One region of the Sodalis sp. RH19 genome, then DNA from elsewhere that is predicted to be linked to it. Evidence: predicted binding sites of a transcription regulator. Region 1 holds the regulator's gene; each other region holds the start of a gene.
What was found. Region 1 encodes PhoB, which activates phosphate uptake and scavenging genes when phosphate is short. Its sites were predicted from a motif close to CTGTCATAAAACTGNCNNAT; they were not measured.

Region 1 (7,977 bases):
TAATCCGCCGGCGGAAACAGCTGGGCGGGAAACGCGTCCAGGCTGCCGATATAAATATCGCGTACCGAATCGGTGGTGGCGGCGCCCACCGTGGTCAGGTGTCCGGTGGCGATAATCGGCAACCGGCCGGGCAACTTGGCGCGCAGGGCCAGCGCCCGGTCATATAGCGCCTGGTAATGTGCGGCGATGGCGTCCATCAGCGCCCGCTGTTTATCATCCCCCGATTCTCCGGCGCGGCTGGTCAGCACATCCCGCGGGCGTAAAAAGGGGATGGCGCACAGTATCGCCCCCGGCTTTCCACTACGATCGTTAAGTACAAAAACCGGTTGCCCGCCGCTGTCTTCGCGGTCGCCGTCGGCGTTGTCGTCATCGTCCCGGGCGCCGAACCCGCCGCCGGCGATAACCCGGGTATGCATGCAGGCCAGCAGCGCCCGGGATTCGTTCAATGTCGCCACCGCGTCATGATTGCCCGCCAGTATGATCAGCTGGCAACCGGTCGGCTGCAACGCCACCACGAAACGGTTGAACAGTTCGCGGGCATAGCTGGGCGGGGTGCCGGTATCAAAGATATCGCCGGCCACGATCACCGCGTCGATATCCCGTTCTGCCACCTGCGCCACCAGCCATTGCAGGAAGGCGCGGTGCTCCCGGGCGCGGTTTTTGGTGAAAAACGACTGACCCAGATGCCAGTCAGAAGTGTGAATGATCCGCATGACGCTCCAGCCAGAGTGTAAAAGTCAGGGCGAGAGTATAAACCTTACCCCGGGCGATGCCGACGTAAAGCTGTTAATTTGGCAACCCGGGACGAAAAAAAACCGCCATCCGCTATGCTTCTGGCACGATGGGCTGATTTTAATAAATCTGTCATAAAAGTGACGCATAATGCCCGGGCACGTTAACCGCAGAGATTAATGGCAGGAAAAAATGGCAAAACGCATATTAGTCGTGGAAGACGAAGCGCCGATTCGTGAAATGGTGTGCTTCGTACTTGAACAGAATGGCTTCCAGCCCATCGAAGCCGAAGACTACGGCACGGCGGTCAGCCGTATGGCGGAGCCTTATCCGGATCTGGTATTGCTCGACTGGATGTTGCCAGGCGGTTCGGGAATTCAATTTATCAAACATATGAAACGCGAGGTATTGACCCGCGATATTCCGGTCATGATGCTGACCGCGCGCGGCGAGGAGGAAGACCGGGTGCGGGGGCTGGAAGTGGGCGCCGATGATTATATCACCAAACCGTTCTCGCCCAAGGAGCTGCTGGCCAGGATCAAGGCGGTGATGCGCCGTATTTCGCCGATGGCGGTGGAAGATAAGATTGAGCTGCAGGGCTTAAGCCTGGATCCGTCGTCGCACCGGGTAACCTCCAACGAACTGGCCCTGGAGATGGGACCGACCGAATTTAAACTGCTGCACTTTTTCATGACCCATCCCGAGCGGGTATATAGCCGGGAACAGTTGTTAAATCATGTCTGGGGCACTAATGTGTATGTTGAGGACCGGACGGTTGATGTGCATATTCGCCGCCTGCGCAAAGCGCTGGAAACCGGCGGTCACGATCGGATGGTGCAGACGGTCCGCGGCACCGGCTATCGTTTTTCCGCGCGCTATTAGCGCGGTATAAGGGGAGCTCTGCCGGTGCTGGAACGTTTATCCTGGCGTAAGATTTTGCTGGAACTGGGGCTGTTTTGCCTGCCGGCCCTGCTGTTGTCGCTTTTTGTCGGCCACCTGGCCTGGCTGTTGGTGGCGGCGCTGCTGGCCGCGCTGGTGCGCAACTATTATTACCAACTGCGGCTGTCCCGCTGGTTATGGGTCGATCTCCGGCATACGCCGCCGGAAGGGCGGGGAAGCTGGGAACCGCTGTTCTATGGCCTGCATCAGATGCAGTTGCGCCACCGGCGGCGGCGGCGTGAACTGGCGACATTGTTCAAACGCTTTCGCAGCGGCGCGGAAACCTTGCCTGATGCGCTGGTGATGTTGACCGACGACGGCCATATTTTCTGGTGCAACGGCCTGGCGCAGCAGCTGCTCGGGTTTCGCTGGCCGGAAGACAACGGCCAGCATATCCTTAACCTGCTGCGCTATCCCGAATTCAACAGCTATATCCAGGGCCAGTCGTTCGAGCGCCCCTTGACCCTGCTGCTCAATAAGCAACGTTACGTTGAATTCCGCGTGATGCCCTATACCGACGACCAGCTGTTAATGGTGGCCCGCGACGTGACCCAGATGCGCCAGCTGGAAGGCGCCAGGCGCAACTTTTTCGCCAATGCCAGCCATGAACTGCGTACGCCGCTGACGGTGTTGCAGGGATATCTGGAAATGATGAACGACCAGGATATGGATGAAGCCATGCGCGCCAAGGCCATCCACACTATGCAGGATCAGACGCAGCGCATGGAGCGCCTGGTCAAGCAGTTGCTGGTGTTATCCCGTATCGAGGCCGCGCCCCAGGGCGAGGTCAATGAACGCGTCGATATTCCGGCCATTCTCAAGCGCCTGCAGCAAAGCGCCGGGGCGCTCAGCCAGGAACGGCATGAGATCGTGTTCCGGGTTAATGAACAGTTGCTGGTGCGCGGCAATGAGGATCAGCTGCGCAGCGCGATGTCGAACCTGATATACAATGCGGTCATCCATACGCCGCCGGGCACCCGCATCGAGGTGTGCTGGCAGCGTACCGCTGAGGGCGCGCAGTTTCAGGTCAGCGATAACGGGCCGGGCATCGCCCCAGAGCATTTACCGCGCCTGACCGAGCGTTTTTACCGGGTTGACAAAGCCCGTTCGCGCCAGACCGGCGGCAGCGGCCTTGGGCTTGCCATCGTTAAGCACGCGCTCGGCAATCATGACGCCCATCTTGATGTTATCAGCGAGCCGGGCGCGGGTACCCGCTTCTTTTTTACCTTGCCCAACCGGTTGATTGTCCTCCCCGTCCTGGCCGAAAATAACCCCACTTCTCCTTCACGTGTCAAATCCCGATGATAAAAGCAGTAAAAACCCTGGGCTGGCTGCTCTGCCTGCTGTTGACCCTGCCGGCGGCGGCGCGGCCGCTGTCGGTGCTGTCGGGTAGCCTCACCAGCAGCGGTTCCGATACGCTGGCGAATATGATGGCCCTGTGGGCGGCGGATTTCAGGCATGACTATCCGGATGTCGGCGTGCAGATCCAGGCGGGCGGATCGGCGACGGCGGCGACGGCGCTGGCCGCGGGAACGGCGCAAATCGGGCCGATGAGCCGCATGATGAACGCGACTGAAATCGCCGCGTTCCAGCGCCATTACGGCTACCCGCCCCTGGCGGTGCCGGTGGCCTTGGATGCGCTGGTGATTATAGTCAACCAGGATAACCCCCTGCCCAGGTTGCGCCTGCGCCAGTTGGACGCCATTTTTTCCATCACCCGCAGCTGCGGCGACGCCCCTGCCGTCACCCGCTGGGGGGAGCTCGGCCTAACCGGGCGGTGGGCCGATATGGCCCTGCTGCGCTATGGCCGCAATTCCGCCTCCGGTACCTATGGCTTTTTCCGCCAGCGCGTGCTGTGCGGCGGTGACCTGCTGGCATCGGTCAATGAACTGCCCGGGTCGGCTTCGGTGGCGCAGGCGGTAAGCGCGTCGCGCAACGCCATTGGTTACGCCGGCATGGGGTTTCATACCGCCGGCGTGCGGATCCTGCCGTTAACCGACGAGGCCGGCCGCCAGGTGACGCCGGACGAGTCGGCCTTGCTTAACGGCGACTATCCGCTGGTGCGCTATCTCTATATTTATCTGAATAAGCCCCCTGATACCCCATTGGCGCCGGTCACCGCCGCCTTTATGGACCGTATTTTGTCGCCCCAGGGCCAAAGCCTCGCCCGCCAGGGCGGCTACCAGCCCTTGCCTGAACCCATAAGGCTACAGGCGCGCCGGGATATCGGGCTGCAATGAGGTGTGTCGGCAGGGTGGGCCGTCGCCCGCGGGTGATCATGAATAATGTTCAACACGGGTGAATTTTCTTCGCCATGGCGATGCGCCGCCGCGTGCTAGTATGGATGCGGGCATTATAGACGTCCGGATGTCTATATGTCACCGACGGAAACTATTGCCCACCGGGAATGTTTACATCCTGAACTATTCACTAAATCTTATTATCTTGCGGGCCTTGTCCAGGCCGGCAAAATAACGCCGGAGTTCAAACATGCAAAGAAATACGCCTCCCTTTCGCGCTGATGTGGTGGGCAGCTTATTACGCCCCGAGGCGATTAAGCAGGCCCGCAAGCAGTTGCAGCAAGGGGCCATTACTCCCGCGCAGCTGCGTGCCGTCGAGGATACCGAGATCCGCCGGGTGGTGGAACTGCAGCGCGGTCTGGGGCTGCAGGTGGTCACCGACGGCGAGTTTCGCCGCGCCTGGTGGCATTTCGATTTTTTTGAGGGGCTGGACGGGGTGGAAGGCTACGACGTCGACCAGGGTATCCAGTTTTCCGGGGTGCAGACCAAGGCGCGCAGCATTAAGGTCACCGGCAAGGTGGCGTTCCGCCAGCATCCGATGCTGGCGGATTTCCGCTATCTGCGCAGCGTGGCCGGCGATGCGGTGGCTAAAATGACCATACCCAGCCCGAGCGTGATGCATTTTCGCGGCGGGCGCGGTGCCATCGACGCCGGCGTCTACCCTGATCTGGCGGCGTATTTCGCCGATCTTGCCCAGGCCTGGCATGACGCTATCCGCGCCTTTTACGATGCCGGCTGCCGTTACCTGCAGCTTGACGATACCGTGTGGGCTTATCTGTGCTCGACGGACCAGCAGCGCCAGATCCGCGAGCGCGGCGAGGATCCGCGGCAATTGGCGCGCATTTATGCGGATGTGCTCAATCAAGCGCTGGCGGGCAAACCGGACGATCTGGTGGTTAGCCTGCATGTTTGCCGCGGCAATTTCCGCTCCACCTGGATTTCCGAGGGCGGTTATGAGCCGGTGGCGCCTATCCTGTTCGGCGAGGTCAAGGTCGACGCCTTTTTCCTGGAATATGACACCGAGCGCGCCGGCGGTTTTGAACCGCTGCGGTTTATCAAACCCGGCCGCCAGCAGGCGGTGCTGGGCCTTATCACCTCCAAAACCGGTGAATTGGAAGATCCTGAGGCGGTGCTGGCGCGCTTGCGCGAGGCCACCCGTTATATCAGCCTGGACCAGCTGTGCCTGAGCCCGCAGTGCGGCTTCGCCTCGACGGAAGAAGGCAATAGCCTGACCGAAGCCCAGCAATGGGACAAACTGCGGCTAGTGCTGGATGTTGCGGGCCGCGCCTGGTAACGCCAGCGCCCGGCTATCCCGCCCGCGGCAAAATACCGCGGGCGGGCATGGTCGCCGCGGGTTAAGGGGCGGCCCGGGGGTGCCACCGGTATCCATGCCTTTCTGTTATAGTTAAAAGCGCGTCCCTTCAACTATCTTGTAGCAGAAATTACCCAGGCTATGAAAGTATTCACTGCTTTTAGGGTATTTTTTTGGCTTATCATTCTGCTTTTATCTTCAACTATTGCCTTACCGCGCTTTAAACGTTTAAATTGCGCCGGTTATTGCATGCTTCACGCCGTTTTGCACCCTTTTAGCGCTCCGGTCCCGGCAAACAGGCCATTACGCCATGGCCCGCGAGATATCCCGCTGCTGTTGGTGATGTCATAACCGGCATGAGTCGTCATAGGTTTTACTTATTTTTCGCATCCAGACAGGCATTACATTATTCCATGAGCCAGCGTTTAAGCATCAGAGATATCCTCGCCCTGGGTTTTATGACCTTCGCCTTGTTTGTCGGCGCGGGCAATATCATTTTCCCGCCGATGGTGGGATTGCAGTCGGGCCCTTATGTCTGGTGGGCCGCGGCGGGGTTCCTGATTAGCGCGGTTGGGCTGCCGGTACTGACGGTGATTGCCCTGGCCCGGGTGGGGGGCGGCATTGACGCCCTCAGTTCCCCCATCGGCAGAAAAGCGGGACTGCTGCTGGCCGTGGTATGTTATCTGGCGGTGGGGCCGCTGTTCGCCACGCCGCGCACCGCGACGGTATCCTTCGCCGTGGGGCTGGCGCCGTTTACCGGCCAGGGGGATCTGCCGCTGTTTCTTTACAGCCTGGTCTATTTTGCGCTGGTCATCGCCATCTCGCTCTATCCCGGCCGCTTATTGGATACGGTCGGGCACATCCTGGCGCCGCTGAAAATGATTGCCCTGGCGGTCCTGGGCATCGCCGCGCTGCTGTGGCCGGCGGGCAATCCCATTCCGGCGACCGACGCTTATGCCCATATGCCGTTCTCCAACGGTTTTGTCAACGGCTACCTGACCATGGATACCCTGGGCGCCATGGTATTCGGCATCGTGATTGTCAATGCGGCCCGCTCGCGCGGCGTGAACGACGCCGCGCTGCTGACCCGCTACACCATACTGGCCGGGCTGATAGCCGGCGTCGGGCTGACGGCGGTCTATATCACGCTGTTTAAACTGGGTTCGGGCAGCAGCGTGCTGCTGCCGTCGGCGCAAAACGGCGCCGAAATCCTGCACGCCTACGTCCAGTATACCTTTGGCAATGCGGGCAGCGGCTTTCTCGCCATCCTGATTTTCGTCGCCTGCATGGTGACGGCGGTGGGGCTGACCTGCGCCTGCGCCGAGTTTTTCAGCGAACATCTGCCGCTCTCCTACCGCACGCTGGTGTTTATACTCGGTCTGTTTTCCATGCTGGTGTCCAACCTTGGGCTGAGCCATCTGATCCAATTCTCCATTCCGGTGCTGACCGCGATTTATCCGCCGTGCATCGTGCTTATCCTGCTCAGCTTCACGCTGCGCTGGTGGCGCAGCAGCACCCGGATTATCGCGCCGGCGATGCTGATAAGCCTGGTCTTCGGCTGCGTCGATGCCGTCAAGCTCTCGTCATTCCAGGTCTGGCTGCCCGCGTGGATACAGCACCTGCCGCTGTCGGCCCAAGGCCTGGCCTGGTTGCCGCCCACGCTTACCATCGGTATCCTGGTCGCGTTCTATGATAAATACGCCGCGCATCATAAGGCCACCATCCGGTTATAACCTTTGCGCGCATTATTCACCGCGGGTCGTCCCGCGGCTATTTTTGACTGAAAAAACAGGGTAAATGGGTCATGCAACAACAACCCTCCGCATTAAAACGGGGTCTTACCACCCGCCATATCCGATTTATGGCCTTAGGTTCCGCCATCGGCACCGGGCTGTTTTACGGCTCCGCCGACGCCATTAAAATGGCCGGCCCCAGCGTGCTGCTGGCGTATATGATTGGCGGCGTGGTGGCGTATATCATCATGCGCGCACTTGGCGAAATGTCGGTACACAGTCCCCATGCCGGGTCCTTCTCCCGTTACGCCCAGGATAACCTTGGCGGGCTTGCCGGCTATATTACCGGCTGGACCTACTGCTTTGAAATCCTCATCGTCGCCATCGCCGACGTCACCGCCTTCGGCATCTATATGGGCGTCTGGTTTCCGTCGGTGCCGCACTGGGTCTGGGTGCTGAGCGTGGTACTGATAATCGGCGCCATCAACCTGCTCAATGTCAAGGCCTTCGGCGAAATGGAATTCTGGTTCTCGTTCTTCAAGGTGGCCACCATCATCCTGATGATCGTGGCCGGGTTCGCCATCATTATCTGGGGGCTGGGCAACGGCGGACAGCCCACCGGTATCCACAATCTCTGGTCCAACGGCGGTTTTTTCAGCCATGGGATAATGGGCATGATCCTGTCGCTGCAAATGGTGATGTTCGCTTATGGCGGCATTGAAATTATCGGCATCACGGCGGGCGAAGCCAATGAACCGGAAAAATCGATCCCGAAGGCAATCAACTCCGTGCCCTGGCGCATCCTGGTCTTTTATGTCGGCACGCTGTTCGTCATCATGTCCATCTATCCCTGGGATCAGGTGGGCACCGAAGGCAGCCCCTTTGTGCTCACTTTCCAGAAGCTGGGGATCCATACCGCCGCCGGCATTCTGAATTTTGTGGTGCTGACCGCCTCGCTGTC
Region 2 (7,977 bases), 1.6 Mb from region 1:
GGTGAGCGCGGCGGACGAGAATATACTTGGCGTCAGCCTGTTAGTAACCGACCTGCACGAAAAACAGCTTCTCGACCATATCTTTGCGCTTGCGGGCAGAAAAAAACAGCATGAACAAAAACCGGAAGAACGCGCAGCGACTCATCTGTTCGCCAAACTACTGATGAGAGGCTTGCTTGATGAATTTTTGCACGCCAAGTTCCACCAGGCACAATTGGAACGAAGCCGCTGCTACGAGCCCCTCCTGAACGGCCTTTATCCGTTTCGTCGCTCGGACGACACGATATTGAAAATAAAAAGCATCAGCGCCGACTCAAAAAAAGTCGTTTCAGGCAAAGTTTACGCCAATGATGGGGTTAAACCATTTATAACCTCGACAACGGCGCCCTTGGCGAGATTGAAATTATATGCGCAGGTTATGTTGCGCCATGCAGCATTGGATAAACCGTCGCGACCGGAGGCGGAGGCGGCGCCACAGTGGAGGGTGATGGCGCGCAGCCCGATCGCTAAGGATACCTGCGTAGGCGTGCTGTCAGGGACGCTGGTCGATGAATATCTTATGGCGCACCGGCAGTTTTTCAATATGGAATATATCGTCGATATTTCAGTGTGTGGCGGGCCTGACACTTATCTGGACAGTGATGGCATTTTGGCGAAAATAAGGGCCGGTTTCGCTTACGACGATCCCAGGGCTGCGCATAAGCCCGCAGCGAAAAGCTGCAATGTCGAGGCGGCCAAATTTTTGGCGGAACTGGCGGATGGCAGGAAAATTTATGTATTGGCGATATTTGCCTTAAGGAACATCGCCGCCGGTGAGGAACTGCGTATTTATTCCCTGACGCCGCCGGAATATAACACCACTGCCGATAACAGAACCTGATGAACAATAGCGGCTAAACGCGAAGCCGCGAACCCGGCGCGGGGAAAAATCTTATGTCAGCCGGCCTTGTTGTGCCGCGTATCCCCTCCCGATAAGCTCCGTATGAAAGCCACGGCCATGGCTTACCGGCTGTAAAGCAGAGAAGCGACGCGCAGCAATGATGATAGGGAGGTCCACTTAGTATGTACAATATTCATTCCCCCGGCGGCCCACCCGCCATACATTCCCTCCCGGCGGGCAAGGTCCGTCGGCCAGGCGGGCTGTCCAGGCTAACCAGTCACCTGAAGGTGGCGGAGAACTGCTGTGACCGGTGCCGCCCGGTTTGGCGCCAGTGGCATGCCATTCTGGAAAGTACCTTGCGTAAGGCGGGTGAAAAGGAAAAGCACCCCTATCGCGCGGTCAGTATCGGGCTGCAGTGTGTCCGGGCATTGGCTGACAAATTGATGACGCCGCAAGACCATGCCGCGCTTGCAGGAATGAGCATACACGTTAACCGCCGCCATGGTTTGAATTGGAGTGCGCGGTTGCACGCGCTTAAATTAGTGGATGGCCGGGCCGGGCAACCGCCCGACCAGGCCAGTGAAGAAGAACGCGCGGCGACGCATTTGATTGCCCGGGTGTTTATGAACGGCGTGCTGACCCACTTTATGAAAAGCGAGATCCGCAGCGCCATCATTGCCAGGAACAGAAGTTATCACACCGGTCTCGATGCCCTGCCGCCCTATCGGGACGTGGACGGCAATGCCGTGACGATCGTCCATCTCAACCGTTTTTCGCAGGCGACCACCGCCAATAACCGCTATGCCAATGACCAGGTAGTGCCCTTTGCCAGCGGAGATGTGAGCGGCGCCGATCGGGCCGCGCTTTATGCAGGCTTGTTGCAGTGCCGTAAGCTCACCAGGAACGATGTGCCGGAGCGGGAAAAATCCCTTATCGGCCAATGGGGGGTGATGGCCGCCAGGCCGTTGGCGAAAGGGACGTGCGTGGGAATCTACGCCGGTGTCCTGGTACCGGAAGGGGTGTGCGACAAAACCGTTTTCGATCATGACTATCTGATATCCATAGCGGCCGATGATCAGGAAGAGGAGATCATTCTTGACGGCGACGGCATCATATCCAAAATAAACACCCTGGTTGAATATGACGAGCATGGCCGTCCCTGCCGCCAGGCGCGATCCGGCTATAATGTGGAAATGGCCCGGTTTCCGGCGATTCTGGCGAATAAGCGCACGGTATCGGTTATCGCGGTGTTCACGCTGGCTGATATCCCCGCAGGCGTGGAACTGCGCTGTAACTACAAGTACCGGGATCATGAGATCAGGCGTCTGCGTTAAGTCACCGCGTGCCCCTCAGGCAGGGTTAGGGCGTTCCGCGGCCCCCAGCGCCTGCGCGCAGGCCCACGCCGAGCTCCAGGCCCATTGGAAGTTATAGCCGCCCAGCCAGCCTATCACATCCACCACCTCGCCGATAAAATACAGTCCCGGCACCTGCCGGCTTTCCATGGTTTTGGACGAGAGATAGCGGGTATCCACGCCGCCCTGGGTGACCTCGGCGGTGCGATAGCCCTCGGTGCCGTTCGGCTGCACCCGCCACTGCTGCAGGGCCAGAACCCAATCGGCCTGCTGGCGGTGGGTGAGCTGTTTTAGCGTGCATTCCGGAATGGCCAGCAGGGCGAACCACATCTCGACAAAACGACGCGGCAACAGTTTTGCCAGGGTGTTTTTCAGGCTTTGGTTGGGGTGTTCGCGCAATTCAGCCGCCAGGAACGTGGCTAAATCGGTATCAGGCAGCAGGTTAAGCGTCAGGTACTCGCCGCTTTGCCAGAAGCTGGAAATCTGCAATATGGCGGGTCCCGACAGTCCACGATGGGTAAACAGCAGGTTTTCCCGGAACGAGACGCCGTTTTCAGCAACGACCACCGCGGGCACGCCGATGCCGGACAGCACGCTTAACTGTTCCAGCAGGGGCTTATGCAGGGTAAAAGGCACCAGCGCGGCGCGGGTGGGGATGACCGGCAGTCCGAACTGTTGGGCAATTTTATAACCGAAGGGCGTGGCGCCCAGGCCGGGCATGGACAGGCCGCCTGTCGCGATCACCAGGCGGCCGGTTTTGATGGCGCCGCCCGGCAGGGTCAGGAAAAAATCATCGCCGCGTTTTTCCACGGCCCCTACCTCGCTGCGACACCGCAGCGTCACCTGGCCCAATTCGCACTCCTTGAGCAGCAAATCCACCACCTGCTGCGCCGAGTCGTCGCAAAAAAGCTGGCCGAGGGTTTTTTCATGCCAGGCGATGCCGTATTGCTGCATCAGGGCAATAAAGTCCCACTGGGTATAACGCGACAGTGCGGACTTGCAGAAATGCGGATTTTGCGAGAGGAACGCCGCCGGCTCGACATACAAATTGGTGAAATTACAGCGGCCGCCGCCGGACATGAGAATTTTCCGTCCCGGCTTTTTGCCGTTATCCAGCAGCAATACCCTGCGGCCCAGCCGGCCGGCCTGCGCGGCGCAAAACATGCCCGCGGCGCCGGCGCCGATCACCACTACGTCAAACTGTTCCACCATACTTGCTCTCTGCTAATGCCTGCTTAATCATGAAAAAGGGCGTCCGTCCGGCTATTGTGCGTTCCACGCGGGGGCCGATTGTAATGTCCCCGGTGGCCTTATGCCAACGTAACAGGATGATAAAATCAGTAAGCATAGTTATCCTCATGATTTTACAGAGTAAAGTGCGGACAAGCCCGCGCAGTGCCGACAGAAATGTCATAAAAAGGTCATATTTCTCTTTTCCACGGCCCCTGTTGTCGCAGATAATGCGCCCCGTTCATGTCCAATCTATGGCGTAACCCTATGCTACATCTATTTACCGGCCTGGAGTTTCATACCGGTCTTATGCTGGTGCTCGCATTGATTTTTGTCCTGGTATATGAAGCCATCAACGGGTTTCATGATACCGCCAATGCGGTAGCAACCGTAATCTACACACGTGCCCTGCGCTCGCAGCTGGCCGTGGGCATGTCGGGAATCTTCAATTTTCTCGGCGTACTGCTCGGCGGCCTGAGCGTGGCGTATGCCATCGTGCATCTGCTGCCGGTCGACCTGTTGTTAAACGTCAGCTCCACCCACGGCCTGGCAATGATGTTTTCCATGCTGCTGGCGGCCATTATCTGGAACCTGGGAACCTGGTACTTCGGTTTGCCGGCCTCCAGCTCGCATACCTTGATTGGCGCCATTATCGGCATCGGCCTGACCAACGCCATGGTAACCGACTCGTCGGTGCTGGACGCGCTGAATATCCCGAAGCTTATCGAGATCTTCCTGTCGCTGATCATTTCGCCCATCGTCGGGCTGGTGGTGGCCGGTATCATGGTCTTCGCGCTGCGCCGTTACTGGAGCAGTACCCCGAAACGGCGCCGCATTCATTTGACGCCGGCGGAACGGGAGAAGAAAGACGGCAAACGCAAACCGCCGTTCTGGACCCGCACTGCGCTTATCCTGTCGGCCGCCGGGGTGAGTTTTGCCCACGGCGCCAATGACGGACAGAAAGGTATCGGCCTGATCATGCTGGTATTGATAGGCGTCGCGCCGGCCGGGTTCGTGGTGAATATGAATTCCACCGGCTATGATATCGCCCGCACCCGCGACGCGGTCGGCAACCTGCAGCAATTTTACCTGCAGCATCAAGGCGCCCTGCCGCAGGTGGTTAACGCCGAACCGCCGGCGATTCCGACGCCGGATGTCAACGCCCTGCCGTCCACGCCGGCCGAGTTTCACTGCGACAGTTCCCGGGCGCTGCTGGCCATCACCCGCGCCATGGCGCTGCTGGATAATTTGCAGAGCTACGATAAGATCACGCCCTTCGAGCGCGCGCATGTGCGCCGCCTGTTGATGTGCGTCGCCGATACCGCGGACCGGACCGCCAAGCTGCCGCAAACCACCGGCGAAGATAAACGCTTCCTGAATAATTTGCGTAAGGATCTGCTGGCAACCGTGGAGTACGCGCCGCTGTGGATTATCGTTGCCGTGGCGCTGGCCTTGTCGCTGGGCACCATGATTGGCTGGCGGCGCGTTGCCACCACCATCGGCGAAAAGATCGGCAAGAAGGGCATGACCTACGCGCAGGGACTGTCGGCGCAGATGACCGCCGCCGTGTCCATCGGCGCCGCCAGCTATACCGGCATGCCGGTTTCCACCACCCATGTATTGTCCTCCGCGGTGGCGGGCACCATGCTGGTGGACGGCGGCGGCGTCCAGGGTAAGACCGTGCAAAATATCCTGCTGGCGTGGGTACTCACCCTGCCGGTGGCTATCGTGCTCTCGGGTAGTCTGTACTGGCTGGCATTGAAGCTGATTTAACGCATCCGGCAGGCGTAGTGAAAAGGGCGGCCTGCGGGTCGCCTTTTTAATTGTTTGATTCCCAGCACGGTTTCTTTACGTCTCAGTGCCAGATAGCCAGGGCAATCAGGCTGACGACGATGAATCCGCACAGCGCGCTGGTCAGCATAAATTGCCGGCGCACCCGCTCGCAGCGGCGGATAAATTCCGGATCGTGATGATCGAGATACCGCTGGGCAATGATGTAGCGTACCAGCCTGAGCTGCTTGCTGGGCTGTCCGTGCGCGGTGAAAAACCCGCCGCCGTCCACGTACTGGTAGAGCAGCGGATCGCACCCCCGCAGTACCACCAACAATGCCCGCAACGATGAGTAATAACGCGCCATATTAACGACACAGACGACACATAAAGCCCAGAAAAGCGCAACGGTGTTGATCATAAATCCCCCCCGGCAACGCGACTCCACACAACCTTCCGACATCCGGGCCGGCAGCGGTTTACGCGCGATAGCAACTAACCACAGAGCTGAAGAAGCCCACCCCAAAAATTGATATAACCGAGAATGGATATACGCAGTAAAAATACTGCCGGACCTTGCAATATTGAGTGTAGAAAAGTTTGTCTAAAGAAAGCAATCGAAGCGACAAAAATTGTTCTTTTAGCCGGTTTTTTTTCAGCAACGCGACCGCGCCTTGCCGGGCCACCCCGGCATACGGGCTACGTCGCATCCTCCCCGGATAATGCGCGATGCCCTTTCTAATAAAAGCTATACTAAATTTAGTGCGTTGAAAAATTAATAATTATAATTCAATTATGTTAGTTATTGCTGTTAAGGTTTTACCGCCGGAGTATCGCCCCAGCCGAAAATGCTGGGCGGGTTGATAAATATCATACGGATAGGTGTGATCACGGCATCACTTCTGGAACGCCGCCGAGTGTTAAACTTAAGGCGTCACAGACATGCCGGATGAGTACCCACGTCGCGCGGAGTTAACGAGTGACATTTTGCAAGGAGTCTGATTATGTCTTATAAACACATCCTTATCGCCGTTGACCTTTCACCGGAAAGCAATGTGTTGGTGGAAAAAGCAGTATCGATGGCCAGACCGTACAACGCGAAGATTTCGTTGATCCATGTTGACGTCAATTATTCCGATCTCTATACCGGACTTATCGACGTCAATCTCGGGGATATGCAAAAACGCATCTCCGAGGAAACCCAAAATGCGATGACGCAGCTGTCGCAGAACGCCCATTATCCGATTGCCGAAATCCTCAGCGGCAGCGGCGATTTAGGCCAGGTGCTGGTGGATGCCATCAATAAGTACGATGTCGATCTGGTCCTGTGCGGACATCATCAGGATTTCTGGAGCAAGCTGATGTCGTCGGCCCGCCAGCTGATCAATACCGTCCATGTGGATATGCTGATCGTGCCGTTGAACGACGAAGAAGTCTACGAGGATTAAGCGTGTTGATGCGCACAGCCTCCGCCCTGCGGGGCGGGGGCCGGCGCATGCATGGTTTCACCCCGACATTGCGCATCTCCGGCGGGTTTAATCCGCCGTAACCTGTTGCTCTGCGGGGATTGCTTGTGGGGTATAGATATCGAAACGATGATTTTTTGTGGTGACATGGGCCTGGGCGGCAATGCCCGCCAGCGGCGGAGCATAGTCCGGGCGTTTGACCACCACCCGCCGGGTCGCCAGCGCGCGCGCGGGTAGAAGCAGTTCGTCGGCGTCCTCGTCGGCGCCCACCAGCGATTGAAACACCCGCATCTCTTTTTTAACCAGCGCGCTTTTCTGCCGGTGCGGAAACATCGGATCAAGATAAACCGCATCCGGACGCGGCCGCAGCCCGGTTAACCCGATCAGGCTGGAGCCGTGCACCAGCGTCAGGCGCTCACGCAGCCATGCCCCCACCTCCGGGTCGTCATAGGCCCGTTGCAGTCCGTCGTCCAGCAGCGCCGCCACCACGGGATGGCGCTCGAACATGCGCACACGGCAGCCGAGGGACGCCAGGACAAACGCATCGCGCCCCAGGCCCGCCGTCGCGTCCACCACGTCCGGCAGCGTTTTACCCTTTACGCCCACCGCCCGGGCGATGGCTTCGCCGCGTCCGCCGCCGAAGCGGCGGCGATGTGCCATTACCCCGCCGGTAAAATCGACGAAGATGGCGCCGAGCTTCGGCTCATCGCGCTTGCGCAGCTCAAGGCGCTCCGGCGTCAGCACCAGTTCCATCACCGCCGACGCATCGTGCAGCAGGCCCCAGCGTTCAGCCAGGGCCGCTAAACGCGCCTTGTCCACGCCCGGTTCACAACGCAGCGCCAGCGGCTCCAGCGGCATTATCCGCGGATACCGTAATGATGCAGCATGGCGTCCAGCTCGGGTTCACGGCCGCGGAAACGGACAAACAGCGCCATCGGCTCCTCGGAACCGCCGCGCGAGAGAATATTGTCCAGGAACGACTGGCCGGTTTGCCGATTGAAGATCCCCTCTTCCTCAAAGCGCGACCAGGCGTCCGCCGCCAGCACGTCGGCCCAGAGATAGCTGTAGTAGCCCGCCGCGTAACCGCCGGCGAATATATGGCTGAACGCATGGGGGAAACGGCTCCATTCCACCGCCGGCATGACCGCCACCTGCTGTTTCACCTCCGCCAGCGTTTGCAGGATGCGCGCGCCCTGTTCCTGGCTGTATTCGAAATGCATGCGGAAATCAAACAGGCCGAATTCCAGCTGGCGCAGGATAAACAGGGCCGCCTGGTAAT
Region 3 (7,977 bases), 2.3 Mb from region 1:
GACACCGATGGCGGTTAATTGCTGGCTGGTGCCCTGGGCCAGGGCGATGGCGCGGGCGTCATAACCGGGATGGCGCCGGTTTTCCGGCGCGGCCGCTTCCACTAAATCGATCTCCAGCCGCCCGCCGGTCAGGCGGGACAAGGCCAGCGCCAGGGTGGCGCCGGCCATGCCGCCGCCGATAATGATCACCGACATAGGCTAGCGCGCCGCCGCCATCAGCGCTTCGATGGCATCCGGGTCCTTGACCACCGATGCGGTGAGGTTGTCGTTGCCCTGTTCGGTGATAACGATATTGTCCTCGATGCGGATGCCGATGCCGCGATATTGCGGCGGCACATCCGCGTCCGCGGCGATATAAATGCCCGGCTCGATGGTCAGCACCATGCCCGGCTCCAGGGTCCTGCCCCGCTCCGGGGTGCCGTAGTCGCCGACGTCGTGCACATCCAGCCCCAGCCAATGGCTTAAGCCGTGCATAAAGAACTGCCGGTGGGCCTGGGCGGCGATAAGCCCGTCCACGTCGCCCTTCATTACGCCCAGCGCCACCAGCCCGGAGACCATAACCCGCACCGCCTGTTCATTGACTTCGCGGATACTGGTGCCCGGCCGGTACAACGCCAGGGATTTCTCCAGCATCGCCAGCACTATGTCGTACAGCGCCCGCTGCTCGGGGCTGAACTTGCCGTTCACCGGGAAGGTGCGGGTGATATCGCCGGCATACCCCTGGTATTCACAGCCGGCGTCGATAAGCACCAGATCGCCGTCGCGCATCTGCGCCTCGTTTTCGGTGTAGTGCAGAATACAGCCGTTTTCGCCGCTGCCGACGATGGTATTGTAGGAAGGATAGCGGGCGCCGTGCCGGTTGAATTCATGCAGGATTTCGCCTTCCAGCTGGTATTCATACTGCCCCGGACGACAGGCCCGCATGGCGCGGGTATGCCCGAGCGCGGTGATTTCGCCGGCGCGGCGCATGACCGCCAGCTCCTCCGCCGATTTAACCAGCCTGAAATCGTGCACCCAGGGGCGCCAGTCGGTAAGCGTGGCGGGCGCGCGCAAATGCTGACGGTAGCCGCGGCGCAGGGTATCGAGGGCGTTAAACACCAGGGTATCGGCAAAGGCGTATTGTCCCTGGGCGTGATAGACCACATCCAGTCCGTTCAGCAGCAGGTGCAACTGATGATTGATTTCGTCCCACGGCAAGGCCCGGTCCACGGCAAGTCTGGCCGGGGCGGCCTCCTGGCCCAGGCGGCGGCCGAACCAGGTCTCGGCGCCGGGATCGCGCACCCGGTTGAACAGCACGCTGTGCGAATGGGTCGCGTCGCTTTTGATAAGCACCAGCGCCGCCTCCGGTTCGTTGAACCCGGTGAAATACCAGAAGTCGCTATTCTGGCGATAGGGATATTCACTGTCGGCGCTGCGCGTCGCCTCCGGCGCCGCAAAAATGACGGCGGCGCTGGCCGGAGCCATGTTGGCCAACAATGCCTGCCGGCGGCGTAAAAATTCTTGTGATGTCATCACTCTCTCCTGCCTTGCCATACTCTCAACAATTCAACGGGCGGTGCTGCCGGTTGCGGCGATCAGTGCAGCGTCGGCTTTGGCTTTTCCAGCGGGCCGGCGTGCTCCGAGCGGGTAAATCCATTATGGCAAAGAATGGCGGCCATACGCACGTATTCAACGACTTCCTCCAGCGACTGCGCCAGCTCTTCCTGATCTTCATCTTCGTCATAGCCGAGCTGGCCGATATTGCGCAGATCGTCGATGGCTTCCTTTAGCTCGCCCTTGATTTTATCCAGCTGCGGCTGCATCACGCCCAGCCCCAGCAGGAAATGATTTACCCAGCCGGCCAGCGCGTCCACGCGCTCGAATACCGTGGCGCGGTCGTCGTCGGGCAGCAGCAGCTGAAACATAAACTCCTCGTCGTCCAGGGTTTGCGCGGTGGCTTCGTGCAGCTGGCGCAGCGGGTCGGCCAGGGTCTGGGAAAAGGCCATGCCCTCGTTGGTCAGCTCGTGCACCAGCGTCTGCCAACTGTGATCCTTGTTGCCGCCGCACAGCATGCCGCTTATCAAACCATGCATTTCCGCCGGCGTCAGCGCCACGGCCTGTTGGTTAAGCAGTTGGGTCAGGTTATCGTAGTCGGGAAAGGTATTTTGTATAGACATGCGCTTTCATCGTCGTTGGCAGGATAAGTTCGTGTTATGCTACCACCAAGGTCCGTAGCTATACCAGAAAGGGCGTGTATCTTCTGTTTTATATGGATTCTTCTGTTTGATATAGCGCATGGATATAGAGTATAGTTGCGCCCGCCCTGTGCTCCCGCAATGGTGAAACGGGAGTGGCCTGGCGTCGGCGCGGTAACAAAGCAGGAAGGTGGTATGTCCGCACAACCGGTAGATATTCAAATTTTTGGCCGCACGTTAAGGGTAAATTGCCCGCCGGAACAACAAGAAGCGTTGAACCAGGCGGCGGAAGATCTTAATCAGCGGTTGCAAGATCTCAAAGTTCGCACTAGAGTCACCAATACAGAACAGCTTGTTTTTATCGCGGCACTGAACGTATGCCACGAACTGGCGCAGGAAAGAGTTAAAACCCGTGATTACGCCGCCAACATGGAACAGCGGATCCGGTTACTGCAGCAGACGATTGAGCAGGCACTGGTAGAACAGGGCCGTATCTCCGAGCGACCAGGCACGCAGTTCGAGTAACGATAGCCGCCGGGAAAATCCCGCGGAACAGGAATACAAAATTTCTCTGAGGTGTTCGCCAGCGGGCCCGTCCCCTGAGCCGATAATTTTTACCACAAGAATGTGGCGATCTGTAACTGGTGCGCAAGCTCGGTTCGTCCGAGAAGCCTTAAGGTTATAACGCTGCGTTCACCTTGAACCATGGGTTCAAGGGTTACAGCCTGCGGCGGCATCTCGGAGATCCCTTTATAGCGTAGCGTCGGTTTGCATCAGCAGCGGACGCGCGCGTCAGCGGCGCGGCTTGGTACGGCTCTCGGCACGGCGTATCAGGCTTCTTCCCCCCCGCCACACGCTATTCCCCGACAGCGTTTTTTCAGACCCGATTTCTTTATCCGCGTACGTTATGACATCCCCCCGGACCGTCTTTATGACATACTTTATTACCTTCTTTTTCCGGTATAGCGCGTAATCAGCCATGACCCAGTCGCCCGAAACGTCCCTGCAGCGGCAAAGTATCCGCAACCATATCCGCCGGCAACGCCGCCGGCTCACCCCGGGCGAACAGGCCGCTGCGGCCGCGGCGCTGGTCAAAACCCTGCTGGCCGACCCGCGGGTTACCGCGGCCCGCAGCCTGGCGCTGTTTTTATCGTTTGACGGCGAGCTGGATACCCGGCCGCTTATTGAGGCGCTTTGGCAACGCGACCAGCGCGTCTATTTGCCGGTGCTGCACCCTTTCAGCCCGGGCCACCTGTTGTTCCTGCGCTACAGGCCCGATACGCCGCTGGTGCTGAACCGCCTGCATATCAGCGAGCCGCGGCTGGACGTGACCCAACTCTTGCCGGCGCGGCATCTCGATATCCTGTTTACCCCGCTGGTGGCCTTTGATGCCCGGGGCCAGCGCCTGGGCATGGGCGGCGGCTTTTACGATCGCACCCTGCGGCACTGGCGGCGCGGCGCCGGCTTCTACCCCATCGGGCTGGCCCACGATTGCCAGCAGGTGGACGCCATACCGGCGGAGCCCTGGGATATCCCGTTGCCGGAAATTGTTACCCCGTCGCGGCACTGGCGCTGGTAAACCGCCGGGGACGGATGGCAGCCCTTGGCCCGGTGGTGTACCCGGCGTGCGCGGTAAGCGGGCGGTACCCATAAAAAAACCCCGGCTTGCTAAGCCGGGGCTGGGGTCGACCACGTCAGGCGCGCAGCTATCAGTACAGCAGGCGGGCGCGGATAGTGCCGGGTATCGCCTTCAGCAGCTGCAGGGCGGTATTTTCGGTATCGGTTTCCACATCAATGACCACATAACCGATTTCGGGCGTGGTTTGCAGATACTGGGCGGCGATATTGATGCTTTGCTCGGCAAAAATCTGGTTGATGCGGGTCAGGATCCCGGGACGGTTTTCATGGATATGCAGTAAACGGCTGACGTTATCGCCATGTTCCGGCAGCGAGACTTCCGGGAAATTGACCGCCGACAGGGTCGAGCCGTTATCGGAGTATTTGGCCAGTTTGCCCGCCACCTCCACGCCGATATTTTCCTGCGCTTCCTCGGTGGAGCCGCCGATATGCGGCGTCAGGATCACATTATCGAATTCACACAGCGGCGAGTTGAACGGATCGCTGTTGGTGGCGGGCTCTTCGGGGAACACGTCCACGGCGGCGCCGGCGATATGTTTACTGGCCAGGGCGTCGCACAGGGCCGGGATATCCACCACCGTACCGCGCGAGGCATTGATAAACAGCGACCCCGGTTTCATATGGCCGAATTCGTCCTTGCCCATCATATTGCGGGTGGACTGAGTATCCGGCACATGCAGGGAGACCACGTCGCACATACCCAGCAGCTCAGGCAGCGAATCCACCTGGCGCGCGTTGCCCAGGGACAGTTTGCTCTCGATATCGTAATAGAACACCTGCATCCCCAGGCCTTCCGCCAGGATACTCAGCTGGGTGCCGATATGGCCGTAACCGATGATGCCCAGTTTCTTGCCGCGCGCTTCATAGCTGCCGCTCGCCTGCTTGTTCCACTGGCCGCGGTGCGCCTTGGCGTTGGCCTCCGGGACGCCGCGTATCATCAGCAGCATTTCGCCGAGCACCAATTCCGCCACGGAGCGGGTATTGGAAAAAGGCGCATTGAATACCGGCACGCCTTTTTTCAGCGCGGCTTTCAGATCGACCTGATTGGTGCCGATACAAAAGCAGCCGACGGCAACGAGTTTTTCCGCCGCGGCAAAGATGTCTTCCGTCAGGTGGGTACGGGATCGGATGCCGATAAAGTGCGCGTCGCGCACGGAGGCTTTCAGTGCCGCGGAATCCAGCGCGCCCTTATGGTATTCAATATTGGTATAACCGGCGCGTTTCAGGTTATCCACCGCGCTGGGGTGAACACCTTCGACCAACAGAAACTTAATCTTATCTTTTTCCAGCGATACTTTTGCCATTTCCCGACCCTTTTTGAGACTTCAGATGCGACTGCAACACACAGCACCCGGACAAAATAACAAAAATTACCGTGGCGGCAACAGGGCCGTTTATCCTTAAGACAGCATAAGACGCAGCCATAAGCGATTGCTATGGATAAATCCTCTGGTCTGGTGGAGAAGCGTCATATATATAGCAGGCCGATGGCATAAATGTGACATTTATCACTGAATTTCGCCTGCGGCGATAAAAGATGCTATGTAAACAAAATTAACATCCGCCGCCGCCGGCGTGGCAAGCCGGCGGCGGCGCCGGGCGGCGGTAAAACCGGCCCGTTACTCGATAACCTGAACGCCCCCGGCGGTGCCGATCAGCGCCACATCCGCGCCGCGCCGGGCAAACAGGCCCACGGTCACCACGCCGGGCAGGCTGTTGATTTTGTCTTCCAGGGCCACCGCGTCCAGGATGCGCAGGTTGCGCACGTCCAGGATAATATTGCCGTTATCGGTTACCACGCCCTGGCGGTACTCCGGCAATCCGCCCAGTTTCACCAGCTCGCGCGCCACATAGGCGCGCGCCATCGGGATCACTTCCACCGGCAGGGGAAAATTGCCCAGGACGTCCACCCGTTTGGATCCATCGACGATACAGATAAATTTACGCGCGACCGCCGCGATGATTTTTTCGCGCGTCAGGGCCGCCCCGCCGCCTTTGATCATCTGCATCTGGCCGTTGATTTCATCGGCGCCGTCGACATAGATGTCCAGCACGTCGACGCTGTTGAGATCCAGCAGCGGGATACCGAGGCTCTTCAGCTTGGCCGAGGAGGCGTCCGAACTGGAGACCGCCCCTTCGATTTGATTCCTGATGCTGCCCAGGGCATCGATAAAATGCGCGGCGGTGGACCCGGTGCCGACGCCGACGATCGTGCCCGGTTTCACATACTTCAATGCCGACCAGCCCACCGCCTTTTTCAGTTCATCCTGCGTCATAAATAATTAAGCCCTTGGCTACGGAAAGTGGGCGGTATTATAAAACAATATCATCGCCGATGGCGTGAATTCCGCCACAACCCGCCGCATCCCGGATGCCCGCGCCTGACACGGCTGAAATTTTGCGTCCGCAACCGGGTCAATCTATGGCATAGTGAAAACCGGTGACCAAAAAGTACCTATTGATGCACAGAGATATCGACGCAGGGGATAAAGAATGAAACGCCCGGACTATCGGACGCTGCAGGCGCTTGACGCCGTGATACGGGAACGGGGTTTTGAACGCGCCGCGCAAAAATTATGTATCACCCAATCCGCGGTATCGCAGCGCATAAAACAACTGGAAAACCTGTTCGGCCAGCCGCTGCTGGTGCGTACCATTCCCCCACGGCCCACCGAACAAGGGCAAAAGCTGCTGGCCTTGCTGCATCAGGTGGAATTGCTGGAGGACGAATGGCTGGGCACCGATAACGGCAGCGACACGCCGCTGCTGCTGTCGCTGGCGGTGAATGCCGACAGCCTGGCGACCTGGCTGCTGCCGGCGCTGAAACCGGTGCTGACCGATTCGCCTATCCGCCTTAATTTACAGGTGGAAGATGAAACGCGTACCCAGGAAAGGCTAAGGCGCGGCGAAGTGGTGGGCGCGGTCAGTATCCAGCCCCAGCCGCTGCCGAGCTGCCTGGTGGATCAACTGGGCGCCCTGGATTATCTGTTCGTGGCATCCCAGCCTTTTGCCGATCGTTATTTCCCCCACGGCGTGACGCGCAGCGCGCTGCTGAAAGCGCCGGCGGTGGCGTTTGACCATCTGGACGATATGCACCAGGCGTTTTTGCAGCAGAACTTTGACCTGCCGCCGGGCAGCGTGCCCTGCCATATCGTCAACTCATCGGAAGCCTTCGTGCAGCTGGCGCGCCAGGGCACGACCTGCTGCATGATCCCGCATCTGCAAATCGAACGGGAGCTGGCGACGGGCGAACTGATAGACCTGACGCCGGGCCTATACCAGCGCCGCATGCTGTTCTGGCATCGGTTTGCGCCGGAAAGCCGCATGATGCGCAAAGTGACCGACGCCCTGCTCTCCCATGGCCGGCAGGTCTTGCGCCAGGCCTGAGGGCCGCACAGCGCCGGCGCGCCCCGCAGTGGGACGCATCGGCCACACCCGCCGCCTAGGGCTGGCGTTGCAGCTCGAACACGACATCCACCTGATCGTCAAAATGGATCGCCTGCTGGACATAGGTCTGGGCCGCATCGGTCTGCGACATGGCCTCGTTGGTCTTAAACATCCGCGCCACCGGCACCGGCTGGTAGTTCGCCACATGGTAACGAATGCTGAAAATCGGCCCCAGGGTGGCTTTAAAGCCTTCCGCCAGCGAACGGGCCTGGGAAGTGGCGTTTTCAATCGCCTTGTTGCGCGCCCGATCGCGGTAGGCGTCCGGATTAGCCACGCCCAGCTCGACGGAGCGGATTTCATTCAGGCCGGATTTCAGCGCGCCGTCCAGCAGTTCATTGAGCTTATCAAGCTGGCGCAGCGTGACCTGCACCTGGCGCACGGCGCGATAGCCTTTCAGCACCGATTCCCCGGTCTTTAAAAAATCATATTCCGGCTGGGTGCGCAGGTTCGCGGCGTCGATATCTTTATTTTCGATGCCGTTTTTATTAAGAAAATCAAAATATTGCGCCACGCGCGCGTCCACCTGTTTTTTAGCGTCGGCGGCGTCTTTCGAGGAAATCGACACTTCGATGGTCAGGGTGGCGATATCCGGCGTCGCCTCGACACTTGACGTGCCGGAGGTGATCACATGCGGCCCGGCGGGAAGCTCGGCGGCCAGCGCCTGGGTCGTAAACGATCCTAATCCCAACAGGGTGGTTAACAGCAATGCTTTGACCTT

Region 2: the regulator PhoB is predicted to act here: its motif matches at 3,640-3,659, upstream of pitA (inorganic phosphate transporter PitA).
Region 3: the regulator PhoB is predicted to act here: its motif matches at 5,300-5,319, upstream of serA (phosphoglycerate dehydrogenase).

The regions. Positions count from the first base shown of each region.
Region 1 covers NZ_CP178734.1:3,235,899-3,243,875, reverse strand. Annotated here, with positions in the region: gene sbcD (exonuclease subunit SbcD) at 1-713, opposite strand, end outside; gene phoB (phosphate response regulator transcription factor PhoB) at 925-1,614, shown strand; gene phoR (phosphate regulon sensor histidine kinase PhoR) at 1,639-2,976, shown strand; gene ACL2XF_RS14735 (PstS family phosphate ABC transporter substrate-binding protein) at 2,973-3,911, shown strand; gene ACL2XF_RS14730 (cobalamin-independent methionine synthase II family protein) at 4,162-5,265, shown strand; gene brnQ (branched-chain amino acid transport system II carrier protein) at 5,697-7,016, shown strand; gene proY (proline-specific permease ProY) at 7,088-7,977, shown strand, end outside.
Region 2 covers NZ_CP178734.1:4,838,580-4,846,556, reverse strand. Annotated here, with positions in the region: gene ACL2XF_RS21790 (hypothetical protein) at 1-880, shown strand, start outside; gene ACL2XF_RS21785 (hypothetical protein) at 1,063-2,214, shown strand; gene ACL2XF_RS21780 (NAD(P)/FAD-dependent oxidoreductase) at 2,230-3,441, opposite strand; gene pitA (inorganic phosphate transporter PitA) at 3,730-5,235, shown strand; gene uspB (universal stress protein UspB) at 5,318-5,653, opposite strand; gene uspA (universal stress protein UspA) at 6,237-6,680, shown strand; gene rsmJ (16S rRNA (guanine(1516)-N(2))-methyltransferase RsmJ) at 6,768-7,556, opposite strand; gene prlC (oligopeptidase A) at 7,556-7,977, opposite strand, start outside.
Region 3 covers NZ_CP178734.1:5,531,997-5,539,973, reverse strand. Annotated here, with positions in the region: gene ubiH (2-octaprenyl-6-methoxyphenyl hydroxylase) at 1-195, opposite strand, end outside; gene pepP (Xaa-Pro aminopeptidase) at 199-1,512, opposite strand; gene ACL2XF_RS25010 (YecA family protein) at 1,575-2,156, opposite strand; gene zapA (cell division protein ZapA) at 2,370-2,699, shown strand; RNA gene ssrS (6S RNA) at 2,740-2,923, shown strand; gene ACL2XF_RS24995 (5-formyltetrahydrofolate cyclo-ligase) at 3,154-3,753, shown strand; gene serA (phosphoglycerate dehydrogenase) at 3,884-5,116, opposite strand; gene rpiA (ribose-5-phosphate isomerase RpiA) at 5,432-6,088, opposite strand; gene ACL2XF_RS24980 (LysR family transcriptional regulator ArgP) at 6,306-7,199, shown strand; gene ACL2XF_RS24975 (oxidative stress defense protein) at 7,255-7,977, opposite strand, start outside.